Regions from separate parts of the Terribacillus sp. DMT04 genome, predicted to be linked through region 2. Evidence: predicted binding sites of a transcription regulator. Region 2 holds the regulator's gene; each other region holds the start of a gene.
What was found. The regulator LexA, encoded in region 2, represses DNA repair genes until DNA is damaged. The targets are predictions, from matches to a motif close to CGAACATATGTTCG.
Positions count from the first base shown of each region.

Region 1: uvrB (excinuclease ABC subunit UvrB) is a predicted target of LexA. The motif match lies at 1,830-1,843, and genes of this name have one in related genera.
Region 3: ruvA (Holliday junction branch migration protein RuvA) is a predicted target of LexA. The motif match lies at 1,794-1,807, and genes of this name have one in related genera.
Region 4: KS242_RS09165 (WYL domain-containing protein) is a predicted target of LexA. The motif match lies at 1,930-1,943, and genes of this name have one in related genera.

Region 1 covers NZ_CP077639.1:2,478,646-2,481,806, reverse strand. The annotation lists gene KS242_RS13125 (peptide chain release factor 3) at 140-1,729, shown strand; gene uvrB (excinuclease ABC subunit UvrB) at 1,902-3,161, shown strand, end outside.
Region 2 covers NZ_CP077639.1:1,590,819-1,593,979, reverse strand. The annotation lists gene tkt (transketolase) at 1-87, opposite strand, end outside; gene KS242_RS08480 (DUF896 domain-containing protein) at 214-438, opposite strand; gene KS242_RS08475 (YneB family resolvase-like protein) at 481-1,140, opposite strand; gene lexA (transcriptional repressor LexA) at 1,434-2,063, shown strand; gene KS242_RS08465 (DUF2188 domain-containing protein) at 2,621-2,842, shown strand; gene KS242_RS08460 (hypothetical protein) at 2,891-3,073, opposite strand.
Region 3 covers NZ_CP077639.1:2,057,407-2,060,567, forward strand. The annotation lists gene KS242_RS10930 (DUF2905 domain-containing protein) at 1-120, opposite strand, end outside; gene ruvB (Holliday junction branch migration DNA helicase RuvB) at 117-1,118, opposite strand; gene ruvA (Holliday junction branch migration protein RuvA) at 1,131-1,745, opposite strand; gene KS242_RS10945 (BofC C-terminal domain-containing protein) at 2,035-2,520, opposite strand; gene KS242_RS10950 (hypothetical protein) at 2,686-2,895, shown strand; gene KS242_RS10955 (LysM peptidoglycan-binding domain-containing protein) at 2,935-3,161, opposite strand, start outside.
Region 4 covers NZ_CP077639.1:1,733,731-1,736,891, reverse strand. The annotation lists gene KS242_RS09175 (L-cystine transporter) at 105-1,496, shown strand; gene KS242_RS09170 (YolD-like family protein) at 1,540-1,872, opposite strand; gene KS242_RS09165 (WYL domain-containing protein) at 1,987-2,205, shown strand; gene KS242_RS09160 (YqcI/YcgG family protein) at 2,279-3,016, shown strand; gene KS242_RS09155 (exonuclease SbcCD subunit D) at 3,088-3,161, shown strand, end outside.

The sequences.
Region 1 (3,161 bases), 890 kb from region 2:
GCCTAAAGCAACTAATATTAGGTATAGTAGAGAAAGACTGATTTTTGAGCGGAAAGAAGGTTTAACGCAGTGTGATAAAAAACGCCCACGTTGATAGACACGCTCTACGAATGCTAACAGAACGGCAGGTAATGAACCGATGAAAATAAATGAAGAAGTACAAAAACGTAAGACTTTCGCAATTATATCCCACCCGGATGCCGGGAAGACGACACTGACTGAGAAGCTGCTCGTCTTTGGTAACCTTATTCGTTCGGCGGGTACTGTTAAAGGAAAGAAATCTGGTAAGTTCGCAACATCCGACTGGATGGAAATCGAGAAACAGCGTGGAATTTCCGTTACATCGTCTGTAATGAACTTCCCGTATAAAGATTATCAAGTGAATATCCTGGATACACCGGGACACGAAGATTTCAGTGAAGACACATACCGAACATTAACAGCAGTGGATAGTGTTGTTATGATTATTGATGCTACAAAGGGTATCGAAGCACAAACGCTGAAGCTGTTTAAAGTTTGTCGTATGCGCGGTATTCCAATTTTCACTTTCATCAATAAACTGGACCGTGAAGGCCGAGAGCCATTAGAGCTTTTGGAAGAGATTGAACAAGTACTAGATATCGAGACATATCCAATGAACTGGCCAGCAGGTATGGGCAAACGTTTCCTAGGTATCTTCGACCGTCATAACGAACAATTTGTCCGCTTTAACGGGAATGAAGAAGAAACGTATATTCCGTATGACGAACTGGATGACCCGGCTTATGCTGATTTGACTAATCAATCTGCCTTTGAAGACACAAAGGGAGAGCTGGAATTACTAGAAGAAGCTGGCGATCAATTCTCTCTCGACCGTGTACTTGCAGGGGAACAGACACCTGTATTCTTTGGCAGCGCCCTAGCGCCATTCGGCGTGCAGACTTTCTTTGACACATTTGTCAGCATGGCACCTTCTCCAGGAGGCCGCCGCACAACAGACGGAGTTGTATCACCGGATAAAGAAGAATTCTCAGGATTTATTTTCAAGATTCAAGCAAATATGAACCCGGCCCACCGTGACCGGATTGCTTTTCTGCGCGTTTGCTCAGGGAAGTTCGAACGAGGCATGAGCGTCCAGCTTGCACGTTCTACAAAACCGATTAAACTTTCGCAGTCACAGCAATTCGTTGCTTCTTCCCGTGATACAGTGGAAGAAGCTTTTGCTGGAGATATTATCGGGATATATGATCCGAACATTTACCGAATCGGAGATACACTGGTAGAAGGTAAAGCGAACTTTGAATTCGATGAGCTGCCGCAGTTCCCGCCGGAAGTATTTAAAAAGGTAACAGCGAAAAACGTGATGAAAGCAAAACAATTTAGAAAAGGAATTGAGCAGCTTGTGCAAGAAGGAGCGATTCAGTTGTTCCGCGGAAAACGTGATGACAGCTTCATCCTTGGCGCAGTTGGGGAGCTGCAGTACGAAGTATTCGAATATCGAATGAAAAACGAGTATAATGTAGAAGTAGTATTGGAATCCATGGGGGAACGCATCCCGCGCTGGCTGAAAGCTGAGCAAGTGGATGAACGCCTGTTCGACGAGCGCAGTTTGCTCGCGCAGGATCGTGAAGGGGAATACTTGGCATTGTTCAAGAATGATTTTGCCCTTCGCTGGTTCACGGATAAAAACCCGAAAGTTGATTTGATTGATCTGTTTGAGGTCAACCAATACGACCAAACTGCTAACTAATAGATAAAGCCGTCATTTTTGACGGCTTTTTGCTATCTGCTGTGTTTATGTTTCGGAGATTAGGTAAACATCTATACTAGCAGGTATACAGAATTTTAAACGAATGTTTGTTCGTATTTTTATATATTTTATGCTATCATATGAGTAATTAGAAGAACGGAGGAAATTGGCGTTGAAGGAAAATGAAACGTTTGAGTTAGTATCCAAATATAGCCCGCAAGGCGATCAGCCGCGGGCAATTGATCACTTAGTCGATGGTATTCACCAGCAAAAGCGCCACCAAACATTGCTTGGAGCGACAGGTACTGGTAAAACGTTCACGATTTCGAATATGGTGAAGGAAATAAACCGTCCGACACTTGTAATAGCCCATAACAAAACACTAGCAGGACAGCTGTACAGTGAGTTTAAAGAATTCTTTCCGAACAATGCTGTAGAGTATTTTGTAAGTTATTATGACTACTACCAGCCGGAAGCTTATGTACCGCAGACAGATACATTCATCGAGAAAGATGCCAGCATCAATGATGAGATTGATAAACTGCGCCACTCCGCCACATCTTCTCTTTTCGAGCGGAATGATGTGCTGATTGTAGCAAGTGTATCCTGCATCTATGGTTTAGGTTCCCCGGAGGAATATAAGAGCCAAGTTCTTTCTGTTCGTGTCGGGATGGAGAAAGACCGGGATGAACTGCTCCGCAACCTTGTTGATATCCAGTATGCAAGAAACGACATTGACTTCCAGCGTGGTACATTCCGCGTACGTGGAGATTCTGTCGAGGTTATTCCCGCTTCGAAAGAAGAACATTGCATTCGTTTTGAGTTCTTTGGTGATGAAATCGATCGCATTCGGGAAGTAGATGCGCTGACAGGCGAGATAATCGGCGACCGCGAACATGTTGCCATCTTCCCGGCTTCCCACTTCGTAACGCGTGAGGAGAACTTGAAAAAAGCGATTAGCAATATCGAGGAAGAACTCAAAGAACAGCTTGCTGTATTCAATGAGCAAGGCAAATTGCTCGAAGCACAGCGCTTAGAACAGCGTACAAACTATGACTTGGAAATGATGCGCGAGATGGGCTTTTGTTCTGGTATCGAGAACTATTCCCGTCATCTTACTTTCCGTGAAGCGGGAGCAACGCCGTACACATTACTGGACTTCTTCCCAGACGATTTCGTTGTAGTAGTTGATGAGTCTCATGTTACGCTGCCGCAAATCAGGGGAATGTTTAATGGTGACCAAGCCAGAAAGAAAGTGCTTGTGGACCATGGCTTCCGTCTGCCGTCAGCAATGGATAACCGTCCGCTGACATTCCCGGAATTTGAGAAGAAGACCGAACAGCTTGTGTACGTATCGGCAACACCGGGACCATATGAAATCGAGCATACACCTGAGATGGTCGAGCAGATTATCCGTCCGACAGGATTGCTT
Region 2 (3,161 bases):
TGGATGACCGGAATTAGCAGCCTCAATTGCATCAATTGATAGCGTACGAATTGTATTAATAGAAAGCAATTCTGTTGTATGAACCATGTGAACATCCCTTTCACTTAACTTATTATGTACTCTTGTTCATCCTATACTGAAATCGCTTAATAAACAAGGATTTATAATAGAAAAAAGAAGGAAAGGCTGTACACAATGTCAGCCATTTCCTTCTTATTCTTCATCACGCAGCTTTTTTACTTTCTCTGGTGTAACATCGTTGCCTTCACGGTCCACGACTGTCATTGTCTTAAATTGATTCTTAAAAGAAGAGCGAACATTCTTCAAGTATTCTTGTCTTAGTTCTTTCTGCTCTTTCTGTTCCCCTAAAGAGAGACCTTCTGTTTTTGCTTTATGTGCTAACGCATTGATGCGCGCCAATTTGTCTTTGGATATCATATGTGTATGCTCCTTTAAGCATTAAAGTTAACATAAACTATGTTACCTGCTAGTGTCGTCTGTTTCAAGCGAAACATACTCCTGGTACCTTCTATGTACGGTCGCTTTTGAAACGGCAAACCCCATCCCCCGCAGAACAGAGCTGATTTCATGGAACGTCAGCTTGTTGTTACGCAGCCGTACAACTTCTTCAATCGGGAATTCAATTCGTTCTCTGCCAGGTGCAGCTTGCTGATTACTCAGATTCTTACTCGGATCATAACCGCCGGCAATGGCGCGCCGCATGCCTCTTTTAATTTTCATATTGTGAATCTTCCGCTGGTATTCTTCTACAATTCCTACGATTCGAAGTACCATACCATCCGATTCTGACAGCTGAAATTCGCCTTGCTGATTTAATGTATAGACCATTACCTCCAGCTTCTGGAGGTGGTGGAACAGAGCAATCTTCGTATTCCCCCTGCCCAGTCGTGTTTCATCCTGGATTAAAAGGCAATCTGCTTCTCCAGCCGTAAATAAATCTAGCATCTTAAAAATACCGGGCCGTTCAATCTCGTATCCGCTCTGTTTTTCTTCGATGATATCGATGACCTCAATATTAGATGTGGCAGCAAGACTGATAAGCTCCTCACGCTGCCGTTCAATCGAGCTAGCCTGCTCGTCTTTTTCTGTACTAACTCTGCAATAGATAACTGCTTTCATTGGTGTATCCTCTCATTCAGCTAATTAAACACTCATCACAAGTGTAAAGTATAGGAAGAAAAGCGTGAAGCCGAATAATACATAATAGAACAAATCAGATTTTGATAGTTTCTTTAACATAGTAGATTCCTCCAAATAAAATAGATATTTAGGAACAAGCGTTCTTATCGTTAATTCCATTATATACGAACACAGGTTCTAGTCAAGGGGTTTTTTCGAACGGATGTTTGTATATTGAAATCTATCATGATATAATGTATGTAATAAAAATATATGCACGGGGTGTTCGATACATGATGAAACTATCGAAAAGACAGGAAGCAATTTTAGCTTACATAAAAGAGCAAGTTCTAGATAAAGGCTATCCGCCATCCGTTAGAGAAATCGGTGAGGCAGTCGGGCTGGCATCCAGCTCCACCGTACACGGCCATCTTTCCCGCTTGGAGAAAAAAGGACTTATCCGCCGGGACCCAACGAAGCCCAGAGCTATTGAAGTTCTCTCGCTTGAGAGCGGGGATCAGACAGATATTCCTCACGGTGAACCGAACTATGCGCCAGTAATTGGTAAAGTCACTGCTGGTATTCCTATTACAGCAGTGGAGAATATTGAAGAGTATGTGCCGGTCCCGAATCATCTCGTCGGCCCGGATGATAATATCTTCGTCTTAGTCGTAGTTGGAGAAAGTATGATTGAAGCAGGCATATTAGATGGCGACATGGTTATTGTGAAGCAGCAGCAGACTGCTCAAAACGGCGAAATTGTTGTGGCAATGACAGAGGACAATGAAGCAACTGTAAAACGTTTCTTCAAAGAAGAGAACCAAATCCGCCTGCAGCCGGAGAACAGTACAATGGATCCTATTATTCTTTCTAATGTAAGTATTCTCGGTAAAGTAATCGGCCTATACCGTTCTATTCAGTAGAATCGGTTTCGGCCGATTTTTTTCATAAATTTTACATACTTTCTAGCAATTTTCGACACACTTTTTGGGTATATTAGAATATGATTTAATAACCAAATGTTAGAAAGAAGGTGGAATCGTGAAGCTGATTTACAAGTTAGTTTGCAAAATAAGAGGCCGCCACAAGATTGATAGTGTTTCTGATACATGTAAATGCGGATACACACGAAGCTACCGCAAAAATGAGCATAATACGGATGATTATTATCTTAAAGAAAGATAAAATAGCTGTGTAAATGAAGAGGAGCTTACCTACCAGGCAAGCTCCTCTTCTTTGCTATTCGCTAGTTTCATTTCGGTGCGGAGTGCGCTTAGCAGTATTCCTGGCGTCACCTTCCAAAAGCTGTTTTCCAAAGCTCCTTTTGCTATGCTCTTATTTTTCATAAAGCAAGTAACTCATGCCCTTTTAGCTATGTCGTTGATAAATACATCATGGTAGTCCTTAGAGATTTATTTCTGCATGTAAAAGAGGAATTCAATTGATGCATTGGTGGTATACAACTAGTGGAGGTGAAAATATGGCGAATTATCATACTACACCTGATGGGAACGGCAATTGGCAGGTGAAAAAAGAAGGTGCGAAAAGAGCATCTGCTCATTTTGATACGCAAAAGGAAGCCATGAGTTACGGGAAAGAAGCCGCGAAGAAAGGAGAAGGAGAGCATTTCATCCACGGAAAAGACGGAAAAATAAGAGAACGCGACTCTTATGGCAACGACCCATTTCCACCGAGAGGCTAATCCAGAGGGAACGCAGTAGCTTTTTGCGTTCCCTCTCTACTGAACCAGTCAATTGTCATTCACGATAAATGAGAGAATCATCGCACCCAGCGCAACACACAAAGCAACTATTTTAAGTATATCTATGTAATCAGGGTGTATCTCCGTTAAAAATGATAAAAGTACAGACAGCAGCAGTGACCCCATCATGATGGATAATGCCAGTACCTGAAGAAACTTCCTTTTGTTCATTATTTTGCATCCTTTCTAATAAAGATTGCATGCTGCTAATGCTGTAACTTTGCTAGAAATCCGAGCAGGACTCGACTTTCCTATCACC
Region 3 (3,161 bases), 470 kb from region 2:
TGTCGTGTTCCCTTTCTTAAAAACGATATCTCCCGGCAGTTTGCCGATAAACGACATAACCAGGCCGATTAAAATACACACAACGCCTATAAGAATAAAGATTTTTCCAATGCCGGTCAAGCCTTTGGCACCTCGCGGTCGAAGTGGGCATAAGCAAGCGGCGTGACAATTCGCCCGCGCGGTGTACGCTGTATGAAGCCAATCTGCAGCAAATACGGCTCATAAACGTCTTCAATCGTCTGTGATTCTTCTCCGATAGTGGCGCTGATTGTATCCAGTCCGACCGGCCCGCCGCGGAAATGATCAATAATCGTTGTCAGCAGTTTGTGATCAATATGATCAAGTCCTTTGGCGTCCACTTGCAGCTTATTTAAAGCTATATGCGTTGTTTCCTTCGTAATATAATCTTCACCCTTTACTTGGGAGATATCGCGCACCCGTTTCAGCAGTCGATTTGCAATACGAGGTGTTCCTCTTGATCGTAATGCTACTTCAAGCGCAGCAGAAGGTTCAATTTCCACATCAAAAATGACCGCCGTCCGCTCCACAATACTAGCTAAATCTTCTGTTTGATAAAATTCCAGCCTGCTCAACACGCCGAAACGATCTCGTAACGGTGCTGATAAAAGGCCTGCACGTGTTGTTGCCCCAACCAATGTAAATGGCGGAAGATCAAGACGGACACTGCGGGCACTCGGCCCTGTGCCAATGACAATATCCAGGCAGAAGTCTTCCATAGCCGGATAAAGAATTTCCTCAACCGCACGCGGCAGCCGGTGAATCTCATCAATAAACAGCACATCACCAGCTTCCAGTGAGCTGAGTATCGCGGCAAGGTCTCCTGCCTTCTCAATGGCTGGTCCGCTTGTCGTTCGAAACGACACACCCATTTCATTCGCAATGATGGATGCCATCGTCGTTTTACCTAAACCTGGCGGCCCATACAGCAGCACATGATCCAGCGGTTCGTCACGCATCTTGGCAGCTTCAATAAAGATGGCTAAATTTTCTTTTGCCTTATGCTGCCCAATATATTGCTTGAGTGTAGTCGGGCGCAAACTCAACTCGATTACTTCGTCTTCTTGCTTCAATTCGTTCGTAATCATGCGATCTTCCATCTTCGCACTCCTTTATTTCTTTTGACTTAACAAAGCCAAACCTTTCTTTATTAAATAATCGGCACTATCGCTGTCTTCTTTCTTAAGCTGCGGCAAGACCGCTTTAATTTCGCGATCCTGATAACCAAGTGCGCGCATGGCGTCTTCGGCATCTTCTAGTGCAGCACGTTTCTGGGATGTATTGCTCTCCGTTCCTGCCGATGCTTCAATCGCAGTGAGTGAGACCATATAGACGAGCTTACCTTTCAAATCGAGCACCATTTGACGGGCCGTCTTCTTTCCTACACCAGGGAAACTGGTCAGGAACTTATCGTCTTCCCGCTCAATGGCTGCCACAAATTCCTCCACGTTTACGCCAGCAAGAATTTGCAACGCGTTTTTCGGCCCTATTCCTGATACACCAAGCAATTTTTGAAATAAAAACTTATCTTCTGTATTTTTAAATCCGAACAACGTTTGCGCATCTTCGCGTACATAGTGGTATGTATGAACAAGCGCCTCCTTGCCTTCTTCCATTTGAAATTGGAAAGGGTTCGGACAGATAATTTCATAACCGACACCGTGGGCTTCCACGAGTACTGCTTCCTCTGTAATTCCTGTGATATTACCTTTTATATACGCTATCATCCTGCTTCTCTCCTACCTGCTACAATAACTTGTTACTAGTTTACCACACAAGCGTATGTTCGTATAAGGCTTAAAGCGAAAAACAGGACCGGACAGGTACCAATAACTGTTGTATGCTGCTTCCGAATAACTTCATAATTGGATAGGACATTTTTGCATCATTCAAAGCACCAATCGAACGCTTAGCAGGCGGCAGTTACAAGATGCAATGCATATAAAACAATCCGAACTAATGCCAATTCTATTTAAAGAATTTTCATAGCTCGGATTTTACTTAGGTTATTTATTTCTAACTTGGCAATGCTTTTAACTCATTTTTGGATCGAAAGGCTTCTAGAACTTCTTCATAAACTTCTTTCGATTGAATTCTTATTCCTTCTTCCAGTTGTTTTGCCTGATGGCTTTCCAGTTTTCCTTTATTGATTTGATAAAATGATTGGATAGCTTGCTGATCTATTGGACGTCCCTCAAAAATGGTTAACTTACCTTTGTATATTCCAAAATAGCCATCTTTTTTAAGCGAAGGAGAAATATCCATCACATCCTGTTTTAAGACAACTTGTCCCTCTTTCTGAGTAACTAACTGCCAATCATGGTAGGTCGACCAGAAATCCTCCATGGCATAAATCTTCTCCAGATGGGTGACGACGGTCTCGTTGCCGTCAATATAATGCCGCTTTAAAACGACCTCTACTTCAACCGGATCCGCAGCCTCAGCTGTCAAACTCGGAAAAATAATTAAGAAAAGACCGCAAATGGCAAGTAAACGTCTCATTATCTTCCACCCCTATTCCGTTTCTTTTTCTCTATTTTCACCTAAAAGCAGGTTACTATCCGCTTTTTTTCAAAAAAAATTCACAAAGACCCACACTTTTTTGGTTTAACTTACGATTATATGTGGTATAGAAAAAGACAGATAATCATGAAGGCGGGGATAGATTTGAGAAACACTGCGCAGCAAAAGTACCTTCACTACGTGGAAGCGAAGAGCGAGGCGAACATGGCGAGCATTTTCTCAGAAGAAAAAGCGACCCTGATACTTAGGAATCATATTCAGCATGCCGGACTGTCAAAAGCAGAAGTATCCGCTTTGGAAGATAAGTACCGTCAGGATATGCACCGCATTTTCGAGGAACATGGTATATTATAAATTCAAAGCCCCTTCAAAATGGAAGGGGCTTTTTTGATATTATTTATCTTCTTGCTCATCGCCCGGTAAATCTTGCGCCGGAGATGGTTCATAGAAATCATTGCGCGCTGGCTCCACGCCATAGGGGTTTTGATAATCTGGCTGCGCAAATTGAGGTCCTGCAGGAAAAGGAATTGCCGGTCCGCAACAGGAACGAATAGGCGCATTCGGGTACGGCAGCGCCATATGCTGAGGCGGAACTGGCTGTTGGCCTTGCATGTTCCAAT
Region 4 (3,161 bases), 140 kb from region 2:
TAAATAAAAAATATTTACATAATCTTTCCAACATGCTATTGTAAAAAAGGTTCAATTCATACTTAACTGATAGGGATTATTGATTTTGGAGAGGAGAATTTGGTTTGGACTTATTTACAGCTATTAATATTGTTGTTTTATTAGGATTGCTTTTTGTACTCTATTGGATGCAAAAGAAACATGTTTCCTTTTCAAAACGCGTATTGACCGGATTAGGGCTTGGGATAGTATTTGGAGTTGCTCTGCAATTAATCTATCAGCCTGCCTCCGACACGATTACTCAGACAAACGATTGGTTTGGAATTGTGGGAAGCGGATATGTTAAACTTCTGCAAATGATTGTTATGCCGCTTGTCTTCATTTCTATCGTTGCAGCGTTTACGAGATTGAAGAAGTCCGCCAATCTGGGTAAAATCAGCGGGCTGGTAATTGGAACATTGCTTTTAACAACAGCTATTGCAGCTGCTATCGGTGTTGCATCCGCTGTCGGATTTGACCTGAAAGCGATTGATGTTAATACAAGTGCTGCCGAGGAAGCGAGGGGGCAGGAATTAGAAGAGCGTTTAACTGATGTACAGAGTACAACAGTGCCGCAGAAAATATTGGAGTTCCTCCCAACTAATCCATTCCAGGACTTAACTGGAGCTCGGCCAACATCTACAATAGCAGTGGTCATCTTTGCAGCATTTGTTGGGGTCGCTTACTTGGGAGTAAGAAGAAAACATCCTGAACAAGCTGATTTTTTCCAGAAAACGGTGGAGTCCTTGCACAGTATTGTGATGCGTATTGTAACACTCGTATTACGACTTACACCCTACGGGATACTTGCTTTAATGGCCAGAACAGTTGCAGGAAGTGATTTTAATGCCATCGCAACACTAGGTAAGTTTGTTATTGCTTCTTATGTGGCGCTGATTGCCATGTTCCTGGTTCATTTGCTTATTTTGACTGTTATGGGACTTAGTCCAAAACAATATGTGAAAAAAGTTATGCCTGTTCTGGCATTTGCCTTCACTTCACGCACCAGTGCAGGAACGTTACCATTAAATGTTGATGCACAACGGAATAAGCTGGGCGTTCCAGAGTCTATTGCGAACTTCTCTGCTTCGTTTGGTATTACAATTGGGCAGAATGGCTGCGCTGGCATTTATCCAGCTATGCTGGCTGTCATGATTGCACCTTCACAAGGTATTAATCCCTTGTCGCCGTCTTTCCTTTTCACACTCATACTTGTCGTCATGATTAGTTCGTTCGGTGTAGCTGGTGTTGGTGGGGGCGCAACATTTGCTTCTTTAATTGTTCTCTCCACGATGAACTTGCCAGTAGCTTTAGCAGGTGTATTGATATCGATTGAGCCACTTATAGATATGGGCCGTACAGCGGTAAATGTGAGCGGATCCATGGTATCCGGCCTGGTAACAAGCCGTTCTCTAGGAGAATTGGATACAAAAAAATATCGTTCAGATGATGTTTCCTCTGAAAGTACTGCAGTATAAACTGACTTTTTGATATGCCGTTCCCAGCCGGGAGCGGTATTTTTTAATGAAATGAGATATCGATTAGCTGATTAAACGGAATACGAACAGGATACAAACGGTCTGCCGTATCAAGAAGCAGATATTGTTCAGCTGGTTTCAACCCGGTCACAATACCTGAGACTTTATTTACGTTGCTGCCGCTGCTATAACTAATACGTGCTTTTGTTGTTCCTATTTGAATCAGCCGGACTTTTTGTTCCAGCTCTTCCAGTTGCTGTTCATCTAAAAGTGGCGCCTTTTCAATGCCAATTTCACGCCCCATTTGCTGCAGCATCTCTACATGCTCCGGCAGCATTAAGGATGTCCATTTTATTTTTCCTCGATCATGCACCATACATCATTCCTCCTGTTCTCATTATATACGAACGCGTGTTCCTTTTTCAAGTGACAAAGAACATTTGTTCGTATATAATACAAGTAAATAATAAGCAGAAAGCAGGGATCTAAAATGAAACAAAGCGCAGTGGCAAAATTTTTGAAGCAGCAAGTGATAATGATTTATATGGCAAAAGATGGATCGGTAACCAAACGCCGTATACAGATAGATCGTATAACAGAAACATCTGTTACTGGTTATTGTTATTTGCGAAAACAGCAGCGCACATTTCGACTGGATCAGATTCTCGCCATGCAGCCACAAACAACCTCGTGGCGCATTTCTTCTTAACAGCTATAATCACCTCCGCACTTCTTCCTGAATATTGTACTAGGGATATAACCAGATAAAAGGAGAACGTGCGATGACCACCTTGTTTGATATCCACAATTCTGACTATCACGAGCTAACCTTATGGCAGCAAGATATGCTCCAGAGCTTTCATAGCAAACTATCTGATCAAGAAAGTAAGTTTCCTTGTATTCCAGCAACTGCAGGCCATGCGCTTGACCAATTCCGCTATGGCTTTGCTGATGATCCAACAACAGAAGATGCGGCCAAACAATTGGCCGGTTTATTAGAGGCATATGGAAAGAGTGCAAGAGAGTTAGGTTCTTATACTTCCCTGATTGTGTTTTTTGATACAGCAAAACAGCAAGCGCTTCAGTTGGATGTTCCGGCTTATTTCCAAATCTTCTGGGAGCTGCTAAGCAAGGCGACTGCCTATGATACAAATGACTGGCCTGACCAAATTCCTGAAGATCCTAAAGAGATACTTTGGGAGTATTGCTTTGGAGAAGAAAAGTATTTTATGTACTGCGCTACACCGTCTCATATAGTGAAAAAGAGCCGGAACTTTCCGTGTATGATGCTAGCAATCACACCTAGATGGGTGTTGGAGGAGTTTCAATCAAAGCCGAAGCCTGCAGCAGCGATAAAGAATAAAATTCGGCAACGGATACGCGCGTATGATTCCAACGATGTTCATCCTGATTTGAATGCTTACGGTAACAAAGACAATCTGGAATGGAAACAATACTTCCTCCATGATGACAATTCCTCACCTGCACAATGTCCGTTCCACCGAAGAAAGCAGAACTAGCAATTTCCTGGCGGTTCTTCCCATACCACCCTTAAACAAATCATGCTAGAATAATAGCAGGAGGAATTCGTATGAAACTATTGCATACCGCTGATTGGCATTTGGGCAAGATTGTCAACAGCGTACATATGACAGACGATCAAGC